One region of the Evansella cellulosilytica DSM 2522 genome, then DNA from elsewhere that is predicted to be linked to it. Evidence: predicted binding sites of a transcription regulator. Region 1 holds the regulator's gene; each other region holds the start of a gene.
What was found. Region 1 encodes Rex, which represses fermentation and respiration genes when NADH is low (regulators of the CRP and FNR family bind a similar motif). Its sites were predicted from a motif close to TTGTGAAATATTTCACAA; they were not measured.
Positions count from the first base shown of each region.

Region 2: a site for Rex is predicted at 2,567-2,584, ahead of BCELL_RS04650 (FAD:protein FMN transferase). Genes of this name have one in related genera too.
Region 3: a site for Rex is predicted at 2,868-2,885, ahead of BCELL_RS06015 (TIGR04053 family radical SAM/SPASM domain-containing protein). Genes of this name have one in related genera too.

Region 1 covers NC_014829.1:391,271-395,850, reverse strand. Annotated here, with positions in the region: gene BCELL_RS01985 (MDR family MFS transporter) at 1-1,101, opposite strand, end outside; gene BCELL_RS01980 (redox-sensing transcriptional repressor Rex) at 1,348-1,983, opposite strand; gene moaC (cyclic pyranopterin monophosphate synthase MoaC) at 2,076-2,555, opposite strand; gene BCELL_RS01970 (ABC-F family ATP-binding cassette domain-containing protein) at 2,699-4,580, shown strand, end outside.
Region 2 covers NC_014829.1:1,035,306-1,039,885, reverse strand. Annotated here, with positions in the region: gene BCELL_RS04660 (energy-coupling factor transporter ATPase) at 1-617, opposite strand, end outside; gene BCELL_RS04655 (energy-coupling factor transporter ATPase) at 608-1,420, opposite strand; gene BCELL_RS04650 (FAD:protein FMN transferase) at 1,461-2,525, opposite strand; gene BCELL_RS04645 (FAD-dependent oxidoreductase) at 2,880-4,580, shown strand, end outside.
Region 3 covers NC_014829.1:1,340,442-1,345,021, forward strand. Annotated here, with positions in the region: gene BCELL_RS06010 (nitroreductase family protein) at 485-1,351, shown strand; gene BCELL_RS06015 (TIGR04053 family radical SAM/SPASM domain-containing protein) at 1,544-2,671, opposite strand; gene BCELL_RS06020 (oxidoreductase) at 2,908-4,580, shown strand, end outside.

The DNA of each region.
Region 1 (4,580 bases):
CCCTATTCCTCTTACACCATTTAGGACGAAAATAACCCATAATGCCGTTTCTAAGCTTAAAAATCCATATAAAAAGGTAGGTATTGTCGTCAAAATAAGGCCTGTCGTTACTACAAGTGCGGGGCCTTTTTTATCTAACATCCTTCCACCAATGCTCATAAAAATACCGGAAAGTAATGCTCCTGGCAATAACGACAATCCTGTCATAATCGCACCGTAACCATATACATTTTGCACTAACAATGGTACGAGAAAAATACCAGCAAACAAGCTAATACTACTGATACTTCCAATCCAAACGCTATACGTGTATGCACGTACTTTAAAAATCGATAAATCGAGAAGTGGCTGTTCTTTTCTGTTTTCTATGCGGATAAAAAGGAATAACGATAATAGTCCGAAAACAATAAGAGCAATATTCAATACGTTTGTTAAATGTCCAATCTCCGACACTCTTCCTAATGCAAGTAAAATCGCACCTACACCGAGCGTGACAGCAACGAATCCCGACAAATCAAACGTAAGTCCATTGACCTTTTTCGTTTGTTTTAAATACAAATATGAAAAGATAAGACCTAATAATCCAGTAGGAATGTTACAAAGGAAGAGCCATTGCCACGATCCCATTTCGATAATAAATCCACCTAGTGTCGGTCCAATTGTTGGCGCCATCATTGCAGCAATACCATAAATCCCTGTCGCAAGTCCACGTTCTTTCCTCGGAAAAACTTCAAAAATAAGCGCCATCGATGTTGGCATCATTAATCCGCCACCTATTCCTTGAAGACCACGGAATAAAATGAGAGAGGATAGATCCCACGAAAAAGCTCCTAAAATGGATCCAAGAATAAAGATGAACAAGCCAGCCATATATAGCTGCTTTTTCCCAAACTTATCACCTAAATATCCCGTAACTGGCATCGTAATACCCATTGTAACCATAAAAATCGTAATAACCCATCCAGTCGCAACGGCATCCCCACCGAACACATTCATTAAATGGGGAACTGCTGGATTTAACATACTGTTATTTAAAATAATTGTAAAAGTCCCTAATAAAACTGTAATAACTACGAGCCATTTATGTGGTACTTTGCTCAACAACATCACCTGCTTGCTAAAACTTTTTCGAAACTCGAAACATTACTATTACTATACCACGATAGCCGATGATTGCCTACATGCCTATTTAACGAAAAATAGCATCCCCTTGTATGAGGGCAACATTACTGCCTCAAGAACTCCAATAAATAAAATTAAGGTGTGTTAAAGGCTTACTAACCTTTAAACACACCTGTAAGTACTTTGTATGTAGAACTCTTCTGAAGAAAAGGGTAATATTCTCATTTACATTGGATAATGCTTTAAAAAGTAAACTAATGATTGTAGTTCTACTGATAAATCAATATGATGAATACGAACGTTTTCCGGAACGGATAGTCTTGCTGGTGTAAAGTTTAAAATTCCTTTAATCCCTGCTTTTACTAATTGGTCTGCAATTGGCTGTGCTGCATTAGCAGGAACAGTTAAAATAGCAACTTCAATTTCACCTTGAATCAGCTCTTCAATATTATTTAAATGATGAATGCTAACGTTTCCAATTTCTTGTCCCACTTTGTTTTCGTCTACGTCAAATGCCATTTCAATTCTCATGTTGTTACTTTTGGAAAAATTATAGTTTAATAGTGCAGTTCCTAAATTACCTACTCCTACTAAAATGACCTTTGTCACTTCATCTTGATCAAGCGTCTTACGAAAAAAAGTCAATAAGTAGTTAACATTATACCCATAGCCCTTTTTCCCTAATGCACCGAAATAGGAAAAATCACGTCTGATTGTTGCTGAGTCTACCTTTACTGCTTCACTTAACTCAGAGGACGATACACGATGTTTTCCAGAAGATTGCAGGCTCTCTAAAAATCGATAATAAAGCGGTAGACGTTTTGCTGTTGCTTGCGGTATTTTGGCTTGTTCAATATCCACACTATTCCCTCCTAGCATGATGGTTGCTCCAAAAGAATATAGATCTCTTTTGAAGTCCCATTTCATTTAATATATATTTGTATTTATTATTGCTATCTTTTAAAGTCGCCGTTCTTCCCACCTGTTTTTTCAAGCAAGTAATTTTCTCCTATTATCATTCCTTTGTCAACTGCTTTGCACATGTCGTAAATCGTTAAAGCCGTTGCTGACACGGCTGTTAGCGCTTCCATTTCAACACCTGTGCTTCCTTTTGTCTTTACACTTGCTTCGATATGTAACGTGTATTCACTTTCACTAGTTTCCCAATCAAAATGTATGTTAACTCCCGACAAAGATAAAGGGTGACACATAGGTATCCATTGTGATGTGTTTTTTGCAGCCATAATACCTGCTACTTGAGCAACAGCTAAAACATCTCCTTTTTTCATTGTCCCTTGTTGAATGCCATCGTATATTTCTTTATTTACTTGGATGCTTCCTTTTGCAACAGCTGTTCGCACTGTTTCTCCTTTATCGGAGATGTCGACCATTTTGGCTCTCCCTTGTTCATTAAAATGCGTGAACGAACTCAAGGCTTCTACCCCCTTTACTAACACTATTGTACACTTTTCTTCACAAACTACACAACCACTTTCATTTAAGTTGCTTCATATGTGTTTATTCATGTACACTTATTTTGTGAAATGTATGGATTTAGACAGTGAGGATGAAAAAGATGATCTTATTACAATGTGTACAATTGTCAAAATCCTTCGGAGCAGAGAGAATTTTATCAAATGTAAAGCTTGAGGTACAAAGCCGTGAACGTGTAGCATTAGTCGGTCGTAATGGTGCCGGTAAATCTACACTTCTAAAAATTATTGCTGGTGACCTCTCATTTGACTCTGGAGATTTAATCATACCTAAAAACGTTTCAATCGGTTACCTTGCACAGGATAGTGGGTTAAACACCGATCGTTCCATTTGGGAAGAGATGAACACTGTATTTGTTCATTTAAAACAAATGGAGAAACAGCTAAGAAAACTAGAAGAAAAAATGAGTAATCCGAATCAAAGTGACTATGAAAAAGTTTTATCAGATTATGATCAATTACAGCAAGATTTCAAAGATGCAGGTGGCTATCAATACGAAGCAGATATACGTGGTATATTATCTGGCTTAAATTTTGCTCACTTTGACTATAACACGACTGTAAACACTTTAAGTGGCGGCCAAAAAACGCGACTAGCTCTTGGAAAGCTCCTCCTATCAAAGCCTGATCTATTAATTTTAGATGAGCCGACAAACCACTTAGATATAGAAACTCTTACATGGCTTGAAAATTATTTATCTAGTTATGATGGCGCGATACTCGTAGTATCACATGACCGTTATTTTCTTGACCGTATTGTTAATCAAGTATACGAGCTGTCATTTAACGAGACGACTAAGTATCCTGGCAACTATAGTAACTATTTAGAGGAAAAAGCGAAACGCCTTGAAATAGAATTAAAGCGGTTTGAAAAACAGCAGGAAGAAATGAAACGGCTTGAAGACTTTGTTCAACGTAATATTGCTCGAGCTTCCACTACTAAAAGAGCACAAAGTAGAAGAAAACAGCTAGAAAAAATGACGCCATTAGATCGGCCTATCGATGATGACCATTCTGCAAAGTTCCGGTTTAACATTAATAAGCAGAGCGGAAACGACGTACTATCCATTGAAAATCTGTCTGTAGGCTTTAATGGGAACACACTATTTGAAAACATTAATTTAAAGATAACGCGCGGAGAAAGCGTTGCTTTAATTGGACCAAACGGAATCGGAAAATCAACGTTGATTAAAGCGATTTCCAAAAAATTATCCCCGATAGCTGGTCAGATCAATTACGGTAGTAACGTTAAAATTGGCTATTACGATCAGGAGCAAACGGAATTAACATCTAATAAGACGGTGCTTCAAGAACTGTGGGACGAATATCCACAAACGCCAGAAAAAGATATTCGTACCGTTTTAGGGAATTTTTTATTTAGTGGTGATGACGTCTTAAAGATTGTTTATGATCTTAGCGGTGGAGAAAAAGCAAGATTAGCACTTGCGAAGCTTATGATGCTTAACGCAAACTTGCTAATACTTGATGAGCCGACAAACCACCTCGATATTGATAGTAAAGAAGTATTAGAATCTGCACTCATTGATTATCCAGGAACTCTCCTTTTTGTATCTCACGACCGTTACTTTGTGAATAGAATGGCAACAAGAGTAGCTGAATTATCTTCGACAAAAATAACGGACTATTTAGGTGATTACGACTATTACGTCACGAAAAAGTTAGAGCAAGAAGAGCTAAAAAAATTAGCCGAAAAAAAAGCTGCTGCAACTCGAACAGCTAGTCCTGAAAAGCAATCTAGCGAAGGCTCCGCCAAGCATGACTATGAGCGTGAAAAGGAATTAAAGAAAAAAGAACGCCAGCGTCAAAGACGGATAGAGGAGTTAGAAGTACTCATTGAAAAAGAAGAAACAAGTATTGCTCAATGGGAGGAAGACCTGTGCGATCCAGTTATATACCAGGATCACGAAAAATCGCTTGAGCTAAATAACAATATAGAAAAGTCAA
Region 2 (4,580 bases), 640 kb from region 1:
ATATCGTGTGTCACGATTAAAGTAGTAAGGCCTTGCTCTTTGTGCCACGATGCTATTGACGACAATATATCTAGTTTTCCTTTCGGGTCTAAGCCTGCACCTGGTTCATCAAGCACAAGTATATCTGGTTCCATCGCTAAAATACCTGCTATTGCTATTCGGCGTTTTTGTCCTCCTGAAAGTGTGAATGGTGACTTTGACAATATGTCAGCTGTTAAACCGACTTGCTTGATGACTTTTCTCGCCAATTCCTTCGCTTCTTCTTTAGATGCACCGAAATTCAATGGGCCAAAACAAATATCTTGCTCAACCGTTTCAGCAAAGAGCTGCGACTCTGGAAATTGGAACACCATCCCGACTCGTTTTCTAATTGATTTTAGAGCTTTTTTATTTTTACCTGGAGTGATAATAGCATCACCAATAGTCACTTTGCCCTGCTTTGGTAGTAGTAATCCATTCATTATTTTTAATAAGCTTGATTTTCCGGCACCTGTTTTTCCAATTACGGCAGTAAAAGAGCCAGATTCAACTTTCATTTCAACATCTTGCAGGACATTAAAGCTACGAATAGGTCCCAATTGGTAGTCAGCGGTTACATGTTCCAATTTCACTTCCATATCCAGTTCACCACTTCTTCTTCTGTCATATATTGATTAGGGACATGTCTCCCCTTTTTTTCTAATGAACGCCTTAGTTTTTCTGGAAAAGGGGGCTCTAAATCTCGTTGTTGCATGAATACTTCGCTCGGTTTACCAGTTTGGGAGATTTCACCGTTTTTCATTAATAAAAGTCGATCAGCAGCTGCCGCCTCGTTCATATCGTGTGTGATAGATATGATCGTTACCCCTTCTATTTCTTTTAGTCGTCTTAATGTTTTTAACAAGCCTTCTCTCCCTTTTGGATCAAGCATAACGAAAGCCTCGTCAAAAATAATGACGTTTGGGTGAAGCGCTAATATGCCAGCAATTGCAACACGCTGCTTTTGTCCACCTGATAGACGAGAGGGGTCATGAAACCGGTATTCTAGCATACCTACTTTCTCTAAAGCACACTCGACTCTTAATTTCATTTCTTCGTATGGTACATTTAAGCTTTCTAAGCTAAAGGCAACATCATCCTGTACCGTTGTACCGATAAATTGGTTATCAGGGTTTTGAAAAACTAATCCGACTTTACTACGAATTCGCCATTTCGATTTTTCCGTTAACGCTGTGCCATCAACCGTTATACAACCGTCTAACGGTGTTAATAAACCGACTAACAATTGCGCTAAAGTAGATTTCCCGGAACCATTACCACCAATAATTGCGAGCCATTCTCCTTTATTAACTGAAAAAGAGAGGTTTGCTACGGTGTTTATTTCAGACCTTAAGTCATAGCGGAATGAGAGGTTTTTCACCTCTAATATAGGTGCGCTCATCGCAGCAGCCTCCTTTTATCGTTTTCATCGAGCATGCATGTTACGGTTGAGGAAGGTCGACTACCTCATAGTTTTCATTCGTTAATGTAAATCTATCAACTAAGCCTGATGTGACAAATATTTCCCTGTCTCTCGTAACAAATACCGCGTCTACTCCATCTACATTTTCTACATATTCAAAGCCCTCGTTTACTCCCATACCGAAAACTGCTGTAGAGTAAGCATCTCCATCGATTGATTCCTCTGAAACGATCGTCACTCCAGCAAGTTCATTCATAAATGGATAACCGTCAAATGGGTTTAGTAAATGGTGGTATTCTCCATCCTCTTCCTTCAGTATTCGCTCATATATTCCAGATGTTACGATCGACTCATCAGTAGCATCAATCGTGCCAACTGGCTGTCCTCTACTAGCTAACGGATCCTGAATCCCTATTGACCAAGGTTTTCCTGAAGGGTTGTTACCAATGACGATGATGTCCCCACCTAAATCTATTATTCCTGCAGTAACACCGTGCTCTACCATCAACTCTGCAATTAAATCTGCAATGTATCCTTTCGCTATCCCACCTAAATCTAATCTCATTCCCTCTTCTGCTAAAAATACAGTCTGCTTCTCTTTGTTAATCTCAATTTTCGTATGGTCCATTAATGGTAAAATTTCATCTATTTCATGCTGTTCTGGCTTACGTGCATCGTCAAAGCCGATGTTCCATAGTGATGTTAACGGACCTACTGCAATATTAAATAATCCACTCGTATCTTCGGCATGGGTGATGCCTCTTTCAACTAACTTAAATACTACAGGGGAAACTTCAACAGGCTCTACACCTGCATTTTCGTTTATATTGTCCACATCTGATCCTTCTATATTAACGGCTATTTTGTCACCTAACTCATGGATTCTTTCAAAGGCAGCATCCATTACCTCTTCTTTTCCTTCATCATATATTCTCAAAGTAACGACCGTCCCAATAGCCATCTCTGTTTTTCTTATAGGCTTTTCTGATACGCTTCCCTCTGATGGTGAGCTTGCTGCGCTTCCACATCCAATTAGGAAACCCGCTAATGAAATCAACGATACGAAAGCATAAAACTTTTTCATAGTTAACCCTCATCTCAATAATATTTTTAATGTAACCGAACCTGTGAAATAAATCACAAATAATCACCGCTAGTATAGCATCGCTCTTTTTTTCTGTCTATATAGCCAAAAGCTAGCATTCAAGATCAAGATTCATTTTGAAAAACGAAAAGTATTGCTACCTTAAGCTTAAAATAGTTTATTAACTTTATAGTGCATAAAATATGATATTATTATGAACATTTTAGTTTAATAACTTTGTTACTATTCCGTGAACTTCATAGACAGATACATAAAGGAGATGTAAACTTTATGTTAGTTGTTCATAACTTCACAAGCGATTTCTTCTTGTGGATATTAAGGAGTGAAAATATTATGGCAGAGAAGAACATTGTCATCATTGGCGCAGGCTATGCAGGAGTTGCCGCAGCAAAAAAGCTTGCTAAGAAATACAAGAAAGACGATTCTGTGTCTATTACTTTAATAGATCGTCATTCTTACCATACTATGATGACCGAATTACATGAGGTTGCTGCACACCGTGTAGAGCCTGACGCAATCCAGTTCGACTTAAGACGTCTTTTTAATCGAACGAAAGTGAAACTTGTCACAGACAATGTGACAAAAGTAGATCATGAGAGCAAAACAGTGAAAACAACGCACGGAGAGTTTTCCTATGACTACCTTATTTTAGGTATGGGGGGAGAGCCTAACGATTTTGGTACTCCAGGTGTTGGCGAACACGGATTTACATTATGGTCTTGGGAAGATGCAGTAAAGCTTCGCGAGCATATTGAAAAAACGGTTCAAAAGGCTGCACAAGTTCATGATGAAGCAACACGAAGAGCTATGCTCACATTTACTGTCTGTGGATCGGGCTTTACAGGAATTGAAATGGTTGGTGAATTAATAGAGTGGAAGGATCGTCTAGCAAAGCAAAACAAACTAGATGTGGAAGATATTACACTGCAAGTGATTGAAGCTGCACCGACTATTTTAAACATGCTTGACAGAAAAGATGCAGATAAGGCAGAAAAATACTTAGTTAAAAAAGGCGTAGAAATCTTAAAGAGCTCCCCTATCGTTGAAGTAAAAGCTGATTCGATTCTACTAAAAACAGGTCAAGTAATACCGACGCATACACTTATCTGGACTGCAGGAGTGAAAGCAAACTCGGATACAGAAGACTATGGTATGTCCACTGGACGCGCTGGTCGACTAAATGTAAATGCCTATATGGAAGCAGAAGGTTTAGAAAACGTTTATGTTGTTGGTGACTTAGCTTATTACGAGGAAGAGCCAGGTAAACCGATTCCACAAATCGTAGAGGCTGCCGAGCAAACGGCACATACAGCCGCTGATAACATCATCGCTGATATGAAAGGTACTGAGAAAAAGGAATACAAAGGTAAATATCACGGTGTTATGGTCTCTATCGGAGCAAGGTACGGTGTTGCAAACTTAAGTGGCATCCATCTTAGTGGATGGTTCGCAAACTTTATGAAGCACATGGTGAACTTATATTATTTCTTCACAATCAGAAGTGGCTACTATATGTGGCAATACGTATCACATGAGTTTTTCCATACAAAAGATAAAAGAAATGTGTTCCGTGGTCTACCAACACGATTTGGAAATGTACTATGGAGTGTCCCATTAAGGGTCGGTGTAGGGATATTTTGGTTAAGTGAAGCGCTACCTAAAGTTTGGGGTTATACGAAGTGGGAAGAAGCTACTGCTAGTTTTTCCTCATTACCGAAGCTTTTCCAAGGCTTTGGGGAAGATTCATGGCTAACAAGTTCAACACTGAACATGGATTTATGGTGGCTATCTGACGGTACTACTGCTGCTACAACCGCTGCTACAGACGGAGCTACATGGGCAGAGCCAATTTTAAGCGAAATTCCTTTCTGGTTTGAATGGATGATGAGACTTTCTCTTCCTTCAATGGAAATGGCTTTATTTGCTCAAAAAGTGATGGTGCTTCTAGAGGTTGCTATAGGATTTGCCCTTATTTTCGGTTTATTTACTTGGATTTCAAGTGCAGTAAGTGCTGGATTACTTCTTATGTTTACA
Region 3 (4,580 bases), 950 kb from region 1:
CAGAGGTAAGACCCCGCAGATGCGCAGCATAGAGGAGGCTTACCAGCCGCCCGCGGAAAGCGAGTTTGCATAGGTCTCTTCAACTCCTCTATACTAATAACCTTATATTTATTAGGGAGCTCACTAAATGCAAGTACTTTTTCACTGGTTCCGGACGGTTCCGGTTTGCCGGAACCGATTTTTTTATTCTTCATTATTTGAAGTGTGGACGGTATTTGTTTACCTCGCTAGTTCCTTGAATGATAAGACTTGCAAACAATTGTGAGTTGGCGAATAAGAACGTTCTTCCTGTTGGAACTTTTGATAATTTGGCGAATGAGAACCGTCCCTATTAGCGGTCCTATTAGCATTGATGTTGCAAAAAGTATGCTATTTGTTGAAAATCAAGTATATTTGTTTTAACTGGTATTATGCGGATGTGTGGAATGTACTATGCTGTGTTTTATTATGTTTCAATTTTTGCTTTATCAAAGTAGTTGGAGGGATGGGAGTGCAGCTAGAAGGCAAAGTGATAGATACGATGCGTCAACGTCAATCTGTAAGAACGTATCATGATGTAGCTCTAACAGAAGAGCATATAAAGAATATCGAGAATTATATAGAAGAAATACCTCGAATAAGCCCTTTCGGTAAGATTGGAAATATAGAGTTTATAGAGGTAACGAGCAACAGGTCGGAAAAGGGGGTAAAGCTTGGGACATACGGCTTTATTAAAAGCCAAAAAGGATATTTAGTTGGAATTTCAGAAAAGGATACTTATTCTTTAGTGAAGTTTGCCTATAATTTTCAAATGCTCGTGCTATATTTAACGGAATTAGGTTTGGGAACTTGCTGGATGGGGGGCACTTTCAGTCGAAAATCTTTTGAAAAGGAATTAATAGTAAGTGAGGGCGAATTTATCCCTTGTGTTACCCCAGTAGGATATCCTAGGGAGAAAAGAAGATTATTTGATAAAGCGATTCGTGCGGTTGCTAAATCAGACAATAGAAAGGCTTGGGAGAATCTTTTTTTTGATGAGAGTTTCCACTCATCTTTATCGAAAGACAACGCGGGTCAACTAGAGTTACCTCTTGAAATGGTTAGAATAGGACCATCAGCATCAAATAAACAGCCGTGGCGTCTGGTCGTTTCAAAAGATCGAAGGCAAGTCCACTTCTATATCGAACATACACCGAACTATAGTAGCAGTTTAGGCTATGACATGCAGTTATTAGATATTGGAATAGCAATGTGTCAATTTGATTTGGCCTGTAAAGAGTTACAACTAGCAGGGGAATGGGTAGTGGAGAATCCCGGCATGAACGTGAACAATGAACAAATTGAATATCTCTACACCTGGAAGAGTAGGTGACTGGCTAATGGGGACATTCCGGCTTGCCGGAACCTTTTAAAAGAAAAAACGTAAAAACAGCTTCACAAAGCTGTTTTTACGTTTTTCTTATTATTCTAGATTTGAAGTACAGGACTTATTCGTTTACCTTCCAGTTCCTTGAAAGACAAGATTAGGAAACTACCGCGAGCTGGCGAAGGAGAACCGTCCCCGTTAGCCGTTAGGTTGGTAGATGCAGTATGGTTCGCTTTCTAGGTAATCTCCAGTTACGGCATATGCTCTTGAACGAGAGCCACCACAGACGTAACGATACTCACATACTCCGCATTTTCCTTTGTATAAATCTGGGTTCCGAAGTTCTTTTAGTACGGGGGATTCACGATAGATTTCCTTTAACGGTTTTTCTCTTACATTCCCAACTTTGATGGGCAATAACCCACTCGGCATCACATCACCAATATGAGAAATAAAGATGAATCCATTGCCATCGTTCACGCTTTTTGGTGCTCTCTTTAAACCATCGATAACAGATGCATGATCGGATGTAATCGTATCCTCATACCGAATGACATCTTTTTCAAGCTTCTGTTCCCTTACTTTTTGTTGTAGGACGACTCTACGATAATGCTGTGCTGCCGTCGTTTTAATATCATATGGCATCACTTTATTTAGTTCGTATAACCATTTAAAAACTTTTTCATGCTCTGTTGCACTAATACATGCATTCTGCTGTCCTCTTCCAGTAGGCACTAAGAAAAATACATACCACATAATTGCCTTTAAGTCCTTCACGAGTTCTGCCATTTGTTCGAGGTGATGATAGTTGAATTTTGAAATAACAGTATTAATTTGTAATGGCATACCTAATTCGTTTAAGTAATTTATTTTCTTTAAAGTTAAGTCGAAGGAACCACCTGTACCTCTAAATTGATCATGTATTTCTGGAGTTGGTCCATCGAGACTGAACGCCCACCGTGATAATCCAACATTTTTTGCCATCTTCATTTTTTCGATTGTGACATTTTCGGTTGCACTCGGGGTCATCGACACGCGCATCCCTTTTTTTACTGCGTAATCTGCTAGTTCAAATAGATCTTCTCTCATCATACAGTCCCCACCAGAAAAAACGATCATAGGGTTATCCATATCATAAATTTGATCAATGAGCTGAATGCCCTCTTGATGATTCAGTTCCAAAGGGTGTGGTTTCGTCTGAGCATCTGCTCGACAGTGCACACACTTTAACTCACATGCCCGTGTCACCTCCCATATAGCTATGAAAGGATTTAAACGATAATCAACATTCTTTCTGTGACTATGGGGATGTCCTTTGTTATCCATTTATTTCACCTTTTTCATTAAAAAATTATAAAACTCTCACCTCTGATTACTATCATAGTATAGAAAAAAATGTAAAATTAGCTTTAATTTGTGGATGTTTTATGACAATTTTAGTAAATATCGTAAGTTATAGGGGATCTCAACAATACATGCTAAAAGATTCATTTATAATGAAATGAGCACTTCATAACTTAATATGTGAAATGATGAACAAATATATCAGAGGAGGGTGTACCTTGAAGTATCGTTACTTATTTAGCAAAGGGTATATAGGAAAACTAACGTTGCAAAACAGGGTAATAATGCCTGGAATGTGTACGAACCTAGCAGGAGCAAATGGAGAAGTGACCGATCATCTTCTTCGATACTATGAAGAAAGGGCAATGGGAGGTACTGGATTAATCATAACGGAGTTTGCTGTAATTGATCATGAACTTGGAAAAGGAGCAGTTAATCAGTTACGGATCAGCCACGATAGTTATGTAACAGGGTTCTACCGGTTAGCAAATGTCGTACATAAATATGGGTCCAAACTGTTCGTTCAATTGCATCATGCAGGAAGGGAATCGAATTCGTTACTTACAGACGGAAAGCAAATCGTAGCACCTAGCCCTGTAACATGTGAAGCGATTGGGGAAAAACCGCGGGAGCTTACGACGGAGGAAGTGAAGGAGCTTGTAAAAAAATTTGTAACAGCAGCAATTAGATGTAAAGAGGCTGGTGTAGATGGTGTGGAGCTTCATGGGGCACACGGGTATTTAATTAGCCAGTTTTTAAATCCGCACACAAATTTAAGAACAGATATGTATGGTGGAAGCTTCGCTAACAGAATGCGTTTTTTAGAAGAAATTATTATTGGTATTAAGGAGCAATGTGGTAATGATTACCCAGTAATCGTTAGATTAAGTGTCGATGAATTTGATGAAGACGGGATTGATGTTGCTTTAAGTAAAAATATTAGTCGTTATTTAGAAAAAATAGGAGTAGACGCGATTCATGCAAGTGCTGGAAATTACAATTCGATGGAAAAAGTAATTGAATCTCCTTTATATGAACAAGGTTGGAGAGTCTATCTAGCAGAAGAGATAAAGAAGGAAGTGAATATTCCAGTTATTACTGTTGGTTCCATAAGAGAACCAAAGTATGTCGAGTCGATTTTAGCAGAAGGGAAAGCAGACTTTGTTGCCATTGGACGTGGTCATATAGCCGATCCTGAATGGACAAAAAAGACATTAGAAGGACGAGAAAAGGAAATTAGATTGTGTATTTCTTGTTTACATTGCGCCTATTCCAAAGGTCATATATCGTGCTCTATTAATGTCCGTGCTGGTAGAGAGCTTGAATTTAATCAATTCCGAACAATCGGTGAGAGTCACCATGTAGTCATTGTTGGTGGTGGACCTGGAGGAATGGAAGCAGCACGGATTTTAACTTTAAAAGGATATACTGTAACGATATTGGAGAAAGCAAACGAATTAGGTGGACAATTACAGTTAGTGACAGAACCTGTCTATAAAAAGAAAATGAACTGGTATATCGATTATTTAGTGCATGAAATGGAACGGTTAAAAGTAGATATAAGGTTAAACGAGGAAGCGACAGTAGAAAAAATCAGAAGTTTTCATCCTCATGCGGTTATTTTAGCTACAGGAGGTAAACCACTTATCCCACAAATAAAAGGGATCGAACAACCGCATATTTACAACTATCAGGAAGTAAAATTAGAACAAAAAGTCGTTAAAAATAGTAAGGTTGCTGCAATTGGAAGTGGGATGGTTTGTCACAGCACTGTCCGCAAACTAATTGAAGCAGGCAATGAAGTAGTTTTGGTGGAAGTTCCGACAAAGTCAAGCTGTAAAATTAGTCCACAAACTAGAGCAAGGCTGTTGACTAAGTTAAAGAAAATGGG